2 regions of the Mycobacterium sp. IDUB_17 genome follow, and region 2 is predicted to be linked to the other one. Evidence: predicted binding sites of a transcription regulator. Region 2 holds the regulator's gene; the other holds the start of a gene.
The links. Region 2 encodes LexA, which represses DNA repair genes until DNA is damaged. Its sites were predicted from a motif close to CGAACANNTGTTCG; they were not measured.
Positions count from the first base shown of each region.

Region 1: the regulator LexA is predicted to act here: its motif matches at 4,607-4,620, upstream of ACZYZ7_RS19910 (error-prone DNA polymerase).

Region 1 covers NZ_JBVAXS010000004.1:481,827-489,293, forward strand. Annotated here, with positions in the region: gene ACZYZ7_RS19900 (XRE family transcriptional regulator) at 1-40, opposite strand, end outside; gene ACZYZ7_RS19905 (hypothetical protein) at 359-1,297, shown strand; gene ACZYZ7_RS19910 (error-prone DNA polymerase) at 1,309-4,593, opposite strand; gene ACZYZ7_RS19915 (hypothetical protein) at 4,736-5,746, shown strand; gene ACZYZ7_RS19920 (APC family permease) at 5,918-7,467, opposite strand, start outside; gene ACZYZ7_RS19925 (universal stress protein) at 7,467-7,467, opposite strand, start outside.
Region 2 covers NZ_JBVAXS010000001.1:449,597-457,063, forward strand. Annotated here, with positions in the region: gene ACZYZ7_RS02275 (acyl-CoA dehydrogenase family protein) at 1-969, shown strand, start outside; gene ACZYZ7_RS02280 (LGFP repeat-containing protein) at 1,149-3,467, shown strand; gene lexA (transcriptional repressor LexA) at 3,520-4,239, opposite strand; gene ACZYZ7_RS02290 (LysM peptidoglycan-binding domain-containing protein) at 4,438-4,974, shown strand; gene nrdR (transcriptional regulator NrdR) at 5,139-5,594, shown strand; gene ACZYZ7_RS02300 (PhzF family phenazine biosynthesis protein) at 5,607-6,293, opposite strand; gene ACZYZ7_RS02305 (alpha/beta fold hydrolase) at 6,362-7,384, opposite strand; gene ACZYZ7_RS02310 (proteasome assembly chaperone family protein) at 7,421-7,467, opposite strand, start outside.

The DNA.
Region 1 (7,467 bases), on a different contig from region 2:
TGACCGCCGAATCACCTTCCAGCGTCGCGTTTTGTCCCATGGGCCCTCAATTCTCCAGCGAAAAGATCAACAGAAAGTGAGCGGCCGGTTGCCGGCCCCGTAGGTCCGATTCACCGCCGCTCGCGGTGAGCACGCCGATGACACTAGCGGTTTCCGAGCGGCCCGTCATCGCTAGGGGCACTTGAAGAATGACGAAAAACAGGGTATGCGAACACGGGTGCCGCCGGCCGGTAGCACCTGCCGCCGAGGATGGCCCTACTCTGAACGCCGGCCCGGTGGCAGGCTTGGCCGATGGGAGGTCGACATGGCCGGACTAACTGAATCGACAAGGGTCGCTGAGTCTTCAGGGGGTGCCCCGTTGAACTACGGCCAGAGCGGTGAAACGACCGAGCCGATGCGGGTGGCTGCGGTGGATCAAGACCCGGCTCCCAAAGCCATGTCGATCGACACCAAGGCCGGCATCGGTTGGCTGGTGTGCGGCGGCCTGGGCAGCCTGGCCGTCATCTGGTACCTGCTGTTCAGCCCGGGCGAGCTCGGCAGCAAGGCCGAGTGGTTCTTCGGTGCCGTCGTCTTCGTCGTCGTGATGGTGACGATGTGGCTGACCCTCACCGTCCAGCGTCAGGCCAAATACGACATCGCCCAGGCCGACGAGCGTCTGCGCCGCGAGCTCGCGGCCGCCGACGAACGCTCGGCGCTGGAACTCGCCCTGACCCAGAAATGGCATCGGGCCCAGATGGAGTCGCAGCAGAAGCTGCACGATGCCGAACTGGTGGCCCAGCGGGAACTGGCCCGGATCGAGCGCAACAACCTGCTCGAACAACTTCAGAAGCAGGCGATGATCGAGGTGTCGCGTGCGATCGGCGCACACACCCGGATGCTCGCCACGTTGTGGACCGAAGGCGCGACGCAACTGCGCAACCCGGACCGCGACGAGCGGGAAACCGCGATGAACGCGCTCTTCGAGCAGATCAGCCAAGTCGTCAGCGACGTTTCGGTCGAGCTGGACAACGCCCACCTGCTCAGCCAGGACGACCGTCTGCAGGATGCGCTGAACCGGGTCAACGACGCGGTGCTGTTGGCCATCCAGGTCGCCGAGGACCTGCACGCCGACGTGGTCGAGGGACGGGCCCCGGAAACCAACCCCATCCCGGCAGTCCAACGCCTGCTGCACGAGCGGGCCACCGCCGCGCGGCGGCTGGCGTGGTCGCTGCTGCGGACCGGGCTTGAGGACAGCACCAGCGCGAGCCCGCCCAGCGTCTCCACCGTCTCCATCGCCTCCAGCGCCGATCCGAGCTGACCGCCGGGGCCTCAGCGGAAGTCTCGCGACCGGGAGCCGACCCTCAGCTCGACCGGGCTCATCCGGTCGGCGATCACGGTGACCGCACCGCTGGCGTTCTGCACGATGCCGCGGACCACCAGTGCCGGCGCCGTCTGCGCCAGCTTGCGGTAACGCGCCCACACCCCGGGCGCACACAGCACGTTGACCATCCCGGTCTCGTCTTCCAGGTTCATGAACGTCACCCCCTGTGCGGTCGCCGGACGCTGCCGGTGAGTTACCGCCCCGGCAACCAGGATCCGGGTTCCGTCGACGACATCCAGCAACCTGTCGGCGGGGATCACGCCCAGCGCGTCGAGGTCGGCGCGCAGGTACTGGGTGGGATAGCTGTCCGGCGAGACACCGGTAGCCCACACGTCGGCGGCCGACAGCTCCAGCGCGCTCATCCCCGGCAGCGGCGGGACATGTGAGGACGAGCCCACCCCCGGCAGCCGGTCCGGCCGCTGGGTGGCCGCCGCACCCGCGGCCCACAGCGCCTCGCGCCGGCTTACCCCGAAACAACCCAGCGCACCGGCGGTGGCCAGCGCCTCGGTCTGGGATACCGACAGCTGCACCCGGTTGGTCAGGTCGATCAGGGTGGTGAACGGCCCGTTGGCATTTCGTTCGTCGACCAGACGCCCCGCCAACTCGTCACCGATGTGGCGGACACTGCCCAACCCCAGCCGCACGTCCATGCCGTGGTTCTCGCATGTCGCGTAGGCCAGGCTGGCGTTGACATCGGGGCCGTGTACCACCACCCCGTGCCTGCGCGCGTCTGCGACCAGCGACTGCGGCGAGTAGAACCCCATCGGCTGGGCCCGCAGCAGTGCCGCGCAGAACGCCGCCGGATGGTGCAGTTTGAACCACGACGAATAGAAGACGAGCGACGCGAAACTCAGCGAATGACTTTCCGGGAAACCGAAATTGGCGAACGCCTCCAGCTTCTCGTAAATCCGCTCGGCCACCTCGCCGGTGATGCCGTGAAGTTCGGCCATGCCGGCGTAGAACCGGCTGCGCAGCCTGCGCATCTTCTCGGTGGAGCGTTTGGAGCCCATCGCCCGGCGCAGCTGGTCGGCCTCGGCCGCGGTGAAACCCGCACAGTCGACCGCCAATTGCATGAGCTGTTCCTGGAACAGCGGGATGCCCAGCGTCTTGCGCAGTGCGGATTCCATGGACGGATGGTCGTAGGTGACGTCCTCCAGACCGTTGCGGCGACGAATATAGGGATGCACCGAGCCACCCTGGATCGGGCCGGGCCGGATCAGCGCCACCTCCACCACCAGGTCGTAGAACTCCCTCGGCTTGAGCCGGGGCAGGGTGGCCATCTGCGCGCGGGACTCCACCTGGAACACCCCGACCGAGTCGGCCTTCTGCAGCATCTCGTAGACCGCCGGTTCGGACAGATCCAGCTTGGCCAGGTCGACGGTGATGCCCTTGTGCTCGGCCAGCAGATCGATCGCATAGTGCAGCGCCGAGAGCATACCGAGGCCCAGCAGGTCGAACTTGACCAAACCGATTGCCGCACAGTCATCTTTGTCCCACTGCAGCACGCTGCGGTTGGCCATGCGGGCCCACTCCACCGGGCACACGTCGGCGATCGGGCGGTCACAGATCACCATGCCGCCCGAGTGGATACCGAGGTGGCGCGGCAGGTTGGCGATCTGGGTGGCCAACTCGATCACCGGCTGCGGAATGTCCTCGGCCTCCGGCGAGTCCGGGCGACCGTTCCACCGGCTGAGCTGCTTGCTCCAGGCGTCCTGCTGTCCCTGGGAGAAACCCAGCGCCCGGGCCATGTCGCGGACCGCGCTGCGGCCGCGATAGGTGATGACGTTGGCCACCTGTGCGGCGTAGTCACGCCCGTAACGCTCGTAGACGTACTGAATGACGTTCTCGCGCAAGTCCGATTCGATGTCGATGTCGATGTCCGGCGGCCCGTCGCGGGCCGGAGACAGGAACCGTTCGAACAACAGCTCGTTGGCGATCGGGTCGACGTTGGTGACCTTCAGTGCGTAGCAGACCGCCGAGTTGGCCGCCGATCCCCTGCCCTGGCACAGGATGTCGTTGTCCCGGCAGAACCGAGTGATGTCGTGCACCACAAGGAAATAGCCGGGGAACTTCAGCTGCTCGATGATGCACAGCTCGTGTTCGATCTGCGCATAGGCCTTTCTCGCGTTGTCCACGGGCCCGTACCGCTCGGCCGCCCCGGCCATCACCAACTCGCGCAGCCAGCTGTCCTCGGTATGCCCGGCCGGGACGTCGAACGGTGGCAGCTGCGGGGCGATGAGCGCCAGCCCGAAGGCGCACTGCTCACCGAGATCGGCTGCGGCCGTCACGATTTCGGTACCGAACAGCCGGGCCATCTCCTCCCCCGACCGCAGGTGGGACCCGCCCAGCGGGGCCAGCCAGCCCGCCGCGGTGTCCATCGAGTTCCTGGCCCGGATCGCCGCCATCGCCATTGCCAGCCGGCCCCGGTCAGGGGCGGCGAAGTGCGCACCCGTGGTGGCAACCACATCGAGGCCGAACCGCGGGGCCAGCCCGGCCAGGACGGCATTGCGTTCGTCGTCACACGGATGGCCGTGATGCGCGAGCTCGATACTGACCCGGCCGGCCCCGAATCGGTCCACCAGGTCGGCCAGGGCGGCCGCGGCGGCTTCCGGCCCACCGCGAGAAAGTGCCTGGCGGACATGGCCTTTACGGCATCCGGTGAGAATGTGCCAGTGCCCACCGGCAGCCTCGGTGAGCCCGTCGAAGTCATAGCGGGGCTTACCCTTCTCACCACCGGCCAGGTGCGCCTTTGCGATCTCGCGGGACAACCTCCGGTAGCCCTCCGGCCCACGGGCCAGTACCAGCAGATGCGGGCCGGGCGGGTCGGGATCCTCGGTGCGGGGAATGTTCCCCAACGACAACTCGGCGCCGAAGACGGTGGCCACGTCCAACTCCCTGGCCGCCTCGGCGAACCGGACCACGCCGTAGAGCCCGTCGTGATCGGTCAGCGCGATCGCCCGCAGGTTCAGCCGGGCCGCCTCCTCGACCAGCTCCTCCGGCGTGCTCGCGCCGTCGAGGAAGCTGTACGCCGAATGTGCGTGCAGTTCGGCGTAACGGACCGATGTCCGCGGCCGGTCGAGTTCCGGCGGCTGATAACTACCGCGCTTACGCGACCAGGCCGGGCTGTCCCCGCCGTCGCCCGCGGGCTCCAACGGCAGTCCGGAACGGCGGGGCTTGCCGGTAAGTACCCGCTCCATCTCCGACCAGCTCGGCGGTCCGTTATGCCAGCCCACCACGTCAGTGTATCGAACATTTGTTCGAGATCCAGTGGGGTGTTTCCATCCTGCCCGAACATGTAGGTCACCTCGTGATGCCGATCACGCCGCCGCCCCCTACGATGCCCGTGGGCTGGGGATCCGCTGTGAAAGGACGGTAATGGCGTCAACGAAGTACATCGGCTATGTCGGTGGTGTCGCGGTCGCGGCGGGAGTCGGGGCGGCGATCGCCGTGGCCGGCCAGGGCACCGCACACGCTGATTCGACGGACGGTGCGTCCAAGGAATCGACCAACAGCAGTACATCGCAGCACGTCAACGCCGGGCCCAAGCGCGGTGAGGCCAAGGCTGGTGACACCAAGCGGGCCAAGCCCCTGTCCACGTTCAAGGACAACATCGACAAGCAGGCCGACAAGATCGAGAAAGCGGCGGCACACGTCAACAAGGCCGTTCAGGCCGCCAAGCCCGCCAAGCCCGTGTCCGTCAAGCCCAAGCCGAAGCTCAGTGCCGACGAGTTCGAGGCCGGCCAGGTCGCCAAGCTCAAGGACCTGTTCAACCCCAAGCAGGCCGCGACTCCCAAGCCTTCGCCCGTGGTGGCAGACCAGCCGGAGACCGAGTCCGTCGCGCAGCCGAAGAGCGGGACCTTGGCCACCCCGAAGCTCGGCGCGGTGCGGACCCAGGCCGATACCGCTGAGGCACGGGCGGATACACCGTGGAACCCCAACCCGTTCCGCGACGACGATCCGGAGCCGACGGACATCCCCGAGCCGATCCTGAATCTCCGGAACGCATTGATGAACACCGCACTTCCCGACGAACTCGACCCGTTCATCAGGGAAGCCACCGAGCAGATCTACCGGGGCAGTCAAATCGTGCCGTGGGTGAACGCGGTGATTCCGATCAGCAAGATTCTGCCAAGCCTGGCGCCCGCCCTCGGCGATGATGCCGCAGCCCGCGATGCACGGCAGACGATCATCAACGAGCTGATCAAGACCACCCCGCCGGGATCGCTCCTGTACTACGGGTACGACATTGCCGTCGACCTGCTCAACGTGGAAGACCAAGGCGCCGACCTCAAGGTGCAGGCCGTCACCACGGTGTGGGATCTGCTCGATCCGTTCGAGCTGGCGCACAACAAAGGCAACTCCGGACTCGGCGGCGCGGCCGGATAGTTCGCGCACGTAGCGTGGTGGCGATTCTTGAGTTGTCTTATTGCGCCACCACGTTACGTACGCGGAAAGTGAGCGTGGCCCCGCCACTGTGCCGCGCAAACAGCGCGATGTGGATCTAAATGACGTGCACTGTCGCTTATTTCACTGAATTCGCCGAACAGGAGAGTATGCCTACTCCACGAGCGACGGTGTGTCGTGCCGCAATGTCTCGCCCCTGAAGAATGCCGGGCTGACCGACCGCCAGACGAACATGAGCACGACGCCGAGCAGCAGGATGCCGAAGCCCATGAAGAACACCAGTCCGATACCGCCGATCGCGGCGCCGCTGCCGCTCTCCGGATCCATGCTCTCCTTGATCGCGAGGACGAACACCCAGGCCAGCACCAGGCCGCCGATCAACGGGAACAGGAACTTGAACAGCACGTTGTGGGCGCTGGTGAACAACTCCCGACGGAAATACCAGACGCAGGCGAACGCCGTGATGCCGTAGTACCAGCAGATCATGATGCCAAGGGCGGCAATGGTATCCAGTAGCGCACTCTCGGACAGCAGACTCACCACGGTATAGAACACCCCGGTGACCACGCCGGCGACGACAGTGGCGAAGGTGGGCACCAGATAACGCGGGCTGACCTCGGCGAATCTGGGCGGGAAAGCCTTGTAGGCCCCCATGGCGAGCATGGCCCGCGCCGCGGGCAGGAACGTGGTCTGCAGGCTCGCCACCGACGAGGCCAGGATCGCCAGGAACAGCAGCGGCCCGGCATAGGTGCCCAGCACAGGGTCGGCCAACGCAGCGAACACGTTCTCCGCATTGTCGGGATTGCCCAGGCCCAGATCGGTTTCACCGACCCCGGCGTACATCATCACCGCGACGGCGATGAGCAGATACGTCGCCAGGATGGACAGCACGCACAACAGCCCGGCGCGGCCCGGCACCTTCGTCGGGTCCTTGGACTCCTCCCCCAGCGTCAGGCAGGTGTCCCAGCCCCAGAACGCGAATATCGACCCGGTCACACCAACGGCGAAGACGCCGAAGGTAAGTCCGGTGAGTGGGTTGAACCAGTCCAGGTCGAAGGACAGCCCGGCCGGCGCGTCACCGCGACCCACATGCACCAGCGCCATCACCGCGAACGCCAGCAGCACCACCATCTGGAACCCGACCAGCACGTACTGCACCCGTTCACTGGTGGTGATACCGCGACTGGCAATGGCGGTGGCAATGGCCAGGAACACCAGCGTGGTGGCGATGTTGATGACCTTGTTGCCGGCGAGCTCGGCGATCGGGTGGTGGTTGGTGACCCGGGCGATGAACAGGTAGAAGAACTCGACGGCGATCGCGGCGAGGTTGGACAGGACGATGATCGAGGCCATCACCATGCCCCACCCGCACATCCAGCCGACATACGGGCCAAATGCCTTGGTGGACCACGTGAACGACGCGCCGCAGTCCGGCGCCCGCGAGTTCAATTCGCGGTAGGCGTAGGCAGTCAGGAACATCGGGATGAACCCGGCGATGAAGATCGCCGGCATCTTCAGTCCGACGGCCGCGACGATCAACCCGATGCTCGCCGTCAGCGTGTACCCCGGTGCCACACACGAGATCCCGAGGATCGCACCCGAGAACGTGCCGACCTTGCCTGCGGCCAGCCCCTTGGACACCAGCCCCGCGGAGTGTTCGGCGTCCTCGAGCTTCTGGTGGGACTCGTGTTCCGATGCGGACT
Region 2 (7,467 bases):
GAGTACGGCGGCGGCGGCAACGACGATTTCCGGTACAACACGATCGTCTGCGAGGAGACCGTCGCCGGCCGCTACAGCGGCATCGGCTTCAGCCTGCACAACGACGTCGTCGCGCCATATCTGCTCCGGCTGGCCACCGAGGAGCAGAAGCAGCGCTGGCTGCCCAAGTTCTGCACGGGTGAATTGATCACGGCGATCGCAATGACCGAACCCGGTACCGGCAGCGACCTGCAGGGCATCAAGACCCGCGCGGTCCGCGACGGCGACCACTACGTACTCAACGGGTCGAAGACCTTCATCACCAACGGCATCAACTCCGACCTCGTGATCGTCGTCGCCCAGACCGACCCCGAGAAGGGGGCCCTGGGCTTCTCCCTGCTGGTGGTGGAGCGCGGAATGGAGGGCTTCGAGCGGGGGCGGCACCTGGACAAGATCGGTCTGGAGGCCCAGGACACCGCCGAGTTGTCGTTCACCGATGTCAAGGTGCCGGTCGAGAATCTCCTCGGCGAGGAAGGGCAGGGTTTCGTCTATCTGATGCAGAACCTGCCGCAGGAACGCATCTCGATCGCCATCATGGCCGCGGCGGCGATGGAAGCGGTGTTGGAGCAGACGGTGCAGTACACCAAGGAGCGCAAGGCGTTCGGCAAGCCCATCGGCAGCTTCCAGAACAGCCGGTTCCTGCTGGCCGAACTGGCGACCGAGGCCACCGTGGTGCGGATGATGGTCGACGAGTTCATCCGGTTGCACCTCGACGAGAAGCTCACCGTGGAGCAGGCCGCGATGGCCAAGTGGTACTCCACCGAGAAGCAGGTCGACCTCATCGACCGCTGCCTGCAGCTGCACGGCGGCTACGGCTACATGCGGGAGTACCCGGTCGCACGGGCCTACCTGGACGCGCGGGTGCAGACCATTTACGGCGGCACCACCGAGATCATGAAGGAGATCATCGGACGCAGTTTGGGCGTCTGATGAGTCCGAACTACCCCGCCTGACGACCCGAGAAGCCCATATCTGGGTCGTCAGACCCAGATATTGCGGCTTTTTTGGGCATGATCGGCCACGTTCCTTGGTTATCCTCACCTGCTGAAGCAAAGTTGTCGGGGCGGGACATTTCTGAGGAAACTTTGCCGAACGAGCGGGGAGAGCGCATGACTAGGCCTGGAGCGAGGCTGAACGCGGCCGTGTGGCGGTTGGCGGTCGGCCTGCTCGCACTCGTGGTCGCTGCTTTGATGGGGCCGGCGGTGGCGTCGGCCACCCCGGAGTCGGATGCCGACGCGGCGGTCTCCGCCGCCTGGGAGGCGAACGGCGGCGACGGCGGGCCGCTGGGACCGCGCCAAGGCGGCGTCTACGCGGTGGGTTCGGGCTTCGCGCAGAACTTCGCCGGGGGCAAGATGTTCTTCACCCCGGCGACCGGCGCGCATTTCATGCAGGGCGCGATTCTGGAGAAGTACGAGTCGCTGGGCGGCGCAGCCGACGGCGATCTGGGATTCCCCACCATCGACGAGGGCGCCGGGCGTGCCCCGGACAGCCGCAACTCGACGTTGAGCGCGCCGGACAACCCCGTCATCTTCTGGACTCCGGCCACGGGTGCCCGGGTGGTCCGGGGCGCCATCAACGCCGCGTGGGACAAGCTCGGCGGCTCGGCCGGAGTGCTGGGCGTTCCCGCCGACGACGAGACGTTCGACGGCGATGTGAGCTCCCAGAAGTTCACCGGCGGTGAGATCTCCTGGAACCGCAAGACGAAGACGTTCACCACCGTGCCGCCGGAACTGGCCGATCAGCTCGCCGGTCTGGACGTACCGTCGGATCCCGCCGCCGCGATCGCCGCGGCCCGTCGGGCGGCAGGCGGGCCGATGGGCCCGCTGGGAGCCAAGGACGGCGATCAGTACCCGATCGGTGACGGCGGCGTCGGCCAGAACTACGCGGGCGGCAAGATCTTCTACACCCCGGCCACCGGGGCCAATGCCATCACGGGTCAACTGCTGGAGAAGTACGAGAGCGTCGGCGGCCCCGAAGGCGATCTGGGCTTCCCGACCGCCAGCGAGTCCGAGGGCGGGCTGGGCCCGAACAGCCGGATCAGCACCTTCGCCGCGGCCGACAACCCCGTCATCTTCTGGACCCCCGACTACGGCGCGGTGATCGTCCGGGGCGCGATGAAGGCGGCCTGGGACAAGCTGGGCGGGGCGAAGGGCGCACTGGGCGCCCCGATGGCCGACCAGACCGAAGACGGCACCGTCGTCAGCCAGCGGTTCAGCGGGGGAGCGATCTCCTGGGACCGCGATGCCAACAAGTTCACCACCGAGCCCTCGAAACTCGCCTCCGAGTTGAGTGGCCTGCAGGTTCCGGGTGTCGGGCAGCCTCATGCCGGTGGTCCGCAGCCGTCGGGCGCGGATGCGAAGAAGCCGTTCAGCTGGCATTGGAGCTGGTGGTGGCTGATCGCGGTGGTTCCGGTGCTGCTGCTCGCGGGTCTGATCGTGGGGGCGGCACTGTGGCACCGTCGCCGTGCCGGTGGCGATGACGACTTCGACCACGATCCGTTCGACGATGACTACGACGGTGCCGGCGAACCGCAGTATGACGACGGCCGCTACGACGAAGCGCACTACGAATCGCGGGGATACGACCACGACGAGTTCGCCGACGACCGGGGCGCCGATGCGGCGAGCGGGTACCGGCCGAGCACTGCCTACGGTGCCGGTGAAGCCTCGACGGCGCGTTTCGCCGGGCCGGGTGAGGATTCGGCGAGCGGTGTGGCGTCCCCGTTCGACGGCCCGACCGATATCGCGATCCCGGTCAGCCAGTGGGCCGCTCCCCACGGATCGGCCAGTGGCTACGGATCACCGGGCGAGGACGACGAGCCGCCGGAGGATTCCTCACGGCTGGCCGGCCCGGAGGCGGGACAGGGCTTCGACGACTACGACGACGGCTACCAGGACGATGACGACTTCGAAGAGGATGACTTCGACGACGATTTCGAAGAGGACGAGGACCTCGACACCCCCATCGATGCGGACTTCGAGGAAGTCGCCGAGGGTGACGCCGACGACGAGATCGAAGCCGAACTCGCAGACGACGACATGGTGGATACAGGGGCATTCGCAGGTCCGGCCGGCGGCGCACGCGAGGCGCAAGGTTTCGCGGCGTTGAGCGGCCTGGCCGTGCCGAGCGATCAGGACAATGTCGACACGGCGCCGACCCGTGTCATCACCGAGTCCGAGGCATACAGCAGCGAGGCCCACAGCGGGCGACATGCGGCCATCGAACTCGACGAGATCCCCAGTGCCACGGCCATCCACCTACCGCTGGAGGACGCGCGCCGCGCGCCGGAGGGCTACCCCATCAAGGCCGACACGAAGTCCGGCCGTTACTGGGCGCCCGACAGCAGTGAATATGACGACGCGGTGGCCGAAATCTGGTTCGCCAGTGAGGAATTCGCTCGCACCAACGGATTCGTGCGGACGGACTGAATCGAACGGACCCGGCCATCCTTCGGATTCGGCCGGGTCCGATCTCGGTCGGTCAGATCTTGCGGATCACGGTGACGACCTTGCCGAGCACCGCTGCGTCGTTACCCGGGATCGGGTCGTACGCCGGATTGTGGGGCATCAGCCAGACCTGACCGCGGGTCCGCTTGAACGTCTTGACGGTGGCCTCGCCGTCGATCATGGCCGCCACGATCTCCCCGTTGTCGGCCACGCTCTGTTGGCGCACCACCACCCAGTCGCCGTCGCAGATGGCGGCGTCGACCATCGAGTCCCCGACGACCTTGAGCAGGAACAGCGAGCCCTCGCCGACCAGTTCGCGGGGTAGCGGGAAGACATCCTCGACGGCCTGCTCGGCCAGGATGGGACCGCCTGCGGCAATACGCCCAAGCACCGGGACGAACGTCGGCTCGGGAAGCGCGTCGGAGCCGGCCACGTCGGTGGACACCACCGCGGCTGCCGGATCGTCGGCGCCACGCACGTCGACCGCGCGCGGCCGGTTGGGGTCGCGTCGTAGGTAACCCTTGCGTTCCAGGGTGCGCAACTGATGGGCGACCGACGACGTCGAGGTCAGGCCGACCGCGTCGCCGATCTCACGGATGCTGGGCGGGTAGCCGCGACTGGTGACCGACGCCCGGATCACGTCGAGAATTGTCCGTTGCCGGTCGGTGAGGCCGCCCTCGGCCCGGCGTGGGCCCGCGCCGTCCGATCCGGCCGGGCGGTCGGTGCTGCCATCCCTGCTGCGGTCGTCGCTCATGGGGCCGAATGTAGTCGCTGGTCGAGCATTAATCAAACATGTGTTCGACGTGTGTCGCGGGCGTGTCCGCAGGTGGGATGCGCGAGGGCCGTCGCGTGGGCGGTGTGCGGGATTTGTGGCCCGAACTTGTCGGTACCCCGTTCTATCGTTTGGCAACAGTTCGATCACATGTTCTATCCATCGAACACTTGAGCGACTATGTTCGAACACAAGAGCGAATACGTCCCACCGAAAGGCAGTCAGATGGCGATCATCGATATCCCCGCCGATAGCCGTTCCCGCGCTGTTCGGGCCACTCCGCAGTCGCAGTCGCCCCGCGCCCAGTTCGGCGCGGGCGCACCCCGGCCGGTGCGCCGGGTCCAGCGGCCGGCGCCGTCCCGTCCCGCCGGCGGTGCGGTCCGGTACCGCGGAACCGGAGTGCTGATGTCGCGGGCATCTCATCGCAGCCGGCCCATCACGCCGCTGACCACGGTCCTGTTGGCGCTGGTCGCCGCCGGCATCACGGTGTGGCTGGGGTTGGTGGCCCAACTCGGCGGGGTCATGGGGTCCGAGACGCCGACGCCGACCGAACTGGCGGTGGTCCAGGTGAAGTCGGGGGAGACGCTGCAGCAGGTGGCCCGGCGGGTCGCCCCGGATGCCCCGGTGTCCCGGGTCGTCGAGCAGATCCGTGACCTCAACCAGCTCGACTCCGTGGCAGTCGACGCAGGGCAGACGCTGCTCGCCCCGGTTGGCTGAGCAGTGCGATGACCGTTGAATCGTCGTGGCTGCCAGCCACACTGGCCGGCGTCGGCGTGAGCCGCTACACCCCACTGGACCCGGCGGTGAGTCTCCCGTTGGCATCGCGGGTACGCTCAAGGGCGCTCGAGCTAGTTGTCCGGCGGCATGACGAAGGAGCGGTAATGCATTGTCCGTTCTGCCGTCACCCTGATTCGCGTGTGGTCGATTCGCGCGAGACCGATGAAGGGCAGGCCATCCGGCGCCGTCGGTCCTGCCCCGAGTGTGGACGTCGATTCACCACAGTGGAGACAGCTGTGCTGGCCGTGGTGAAGCGCAGCGGGGTGACCGAGCCGTTCAGCCGCGAGAAGGTCGTCCGCGGGGTACGCCGGTCCTGCCAGGGCAGGCAGGTCGATGACGACGCCCTCAACGTATTGGCGCAGAAGGTCGAGGACGCCGTCCGCGGACTCGGCACGCCGGAGATCCCCAGCCACGAGGTCGGTTTGGCGATCCTGGGACCGTTGCGCGAACTGGACGAGGTCGCCTACTTGAGGTTCGCCTCGGTGTATCGGTCGTTTTCGTCAGCCGAGGACTTCGAGCGCGAGATCGAGGCGCTGCGGGCCCACCGCGCCGAGGCGTAGTTCGATCCAGGTTCAGTCCAGTCGGGTGGTGCCATCGCTGACGACGCGGCCGGCCAGGCGAACCCAGCCCTCCGGACTCCAGCGGGTCTCGATCACCGAGCCCTTGCCCTGGATGATCGTCAGATCCCGGCTGAGATAGTCGGTCATGCGTACCGCCGCCGCCCCGGTGGCCTCATCCTCCGGAATGCCCAGGTGCGGCGCGAACGACCTGGAGCGCAAGGTTCCGTTCGCCTCGTCGATCCAGGCCCACAGATAGTTCTCCTCGGCATCGTCGAAGTCGTCGGGGTCGGCGGAGAGCAACTCATCGACAGAGGCCAAGTCATAGATGGCGAACTCCGGAGCCCATTCCGAGCGCGCATTGACGACGGCGCGATCTCCGTCGTACTCGACCTGGAGGATCCCCGCGGGCACTCGCAGGGTGTGGACCGGCAACCCGGTCTCACGCAGCCACCACGACGCGCCGACCGTCGGGTGCCCGGCGAACGGGAGTTCGGTGGCCGGGGTGAAGATGTGGGCGCTGGCCGAGTTACCGCCTGGCTGTGGCAGATCGATGAATATGGTTTCGCTGTAACCCAATTCGGTGGCGATCCGCTGCCGGTCCCCGGGGGCGACGGTGCTGTTGTCGACCACCCCGAGCGGATTGCCGTACTTGCCTTCGGAGTCGGTGAACACTCGTAACACGGTGACGTCGATGGCCATAGATCGATGCTACGTCGCAGCTCACGCTCCCCGGGCGGACCGCCCGGGGCCGATGTGGGTGAGAAGGGTCAGGTGGCGCTGCGCTCGTCGGCGTCCATCGCGTCGAGCACCGCGATCTGGGTGTCGAACGGCCCGGTCATCGCCGATTCGGTCCGCCCGCTGCGCAGCAGGCTGCGGAGCCGGTCCTGGTCGTAGACCGACGGTTCGGTCGTGTCGATGAAGCGTTCGACCACCTCGACGAAGCGGTCGGGATCGTCGTGGAACGGAAAATGCCCGGATCCGGAGAAAATCTCCAACCGGGAACCGGGCATTGCGGCGTGGGCCATCCGGGCGTGGCTGACGGGGATCACCGAGTCGCAGTCGCCCCAGATCAGTTGCACGGGAACGGATTCGGTCAAGTAACAGCGGTCCAGCATGGTGACGACCTGGCCACGCCAGTCCACGACGGCGCGCAGGGTCCGGGCGAACGCCGCCGATGCCGTTGGCTCCGGCAGGTCGGCCAGGATGCGCACCATGTCCGGGATGTCATGCCCGAGGCCGGTTGAGCCCAACACCGCGCCCGCGGCCCGGCCGGCCAGCTGCAATGCCGGCAGCACCAGCGGCAGCCGCAGCAGTGCCAGCGCCTCACTGCCCATCGGCAGGGAGGCAACCCGCAACGCCACGTTGACGTCCTTGGTGACCCCACCGGCGCCGACCAGGATGAGACGGTCGACCAATTGAGGGAACTGATAGGCGAATTGCATCGCCACGCCGCCGCCCAGAGAATGCCCGACCACGGTCACCCGGTCGATGTCGAGCACGCTCAGCAGGTCGCGCATGCCGTTGGCGTACGCCGCCACCGAATAGTCCGCGCGCGGCTTGTCGGAGCTGCCGTGACCGAGAAGATCCGGGGCGATCACGGTGAACCGCTGCGCCAGCGCCGATTGCACGGTGTGCCACGTCGTGGAGTTGTCACCGATGCCGTGGATCAGCAGGATCGCCGGTCCGGATCCGGCCACCCGGAAGGCGCGCCGGTATCCGTGGATGGTGCGGTACTCGAGCGTCGGGGCGAGCTCGCGCACGGACCGCAGATGGGGTTTGCGCTCAGTCATGCTGGTCAACCTCGCTCTCGGCCCGCCACCGGGCTGCTATGAGTGGTTGTCGCCGTTCGGGAATCCGTCGCCGAAGCCATCCC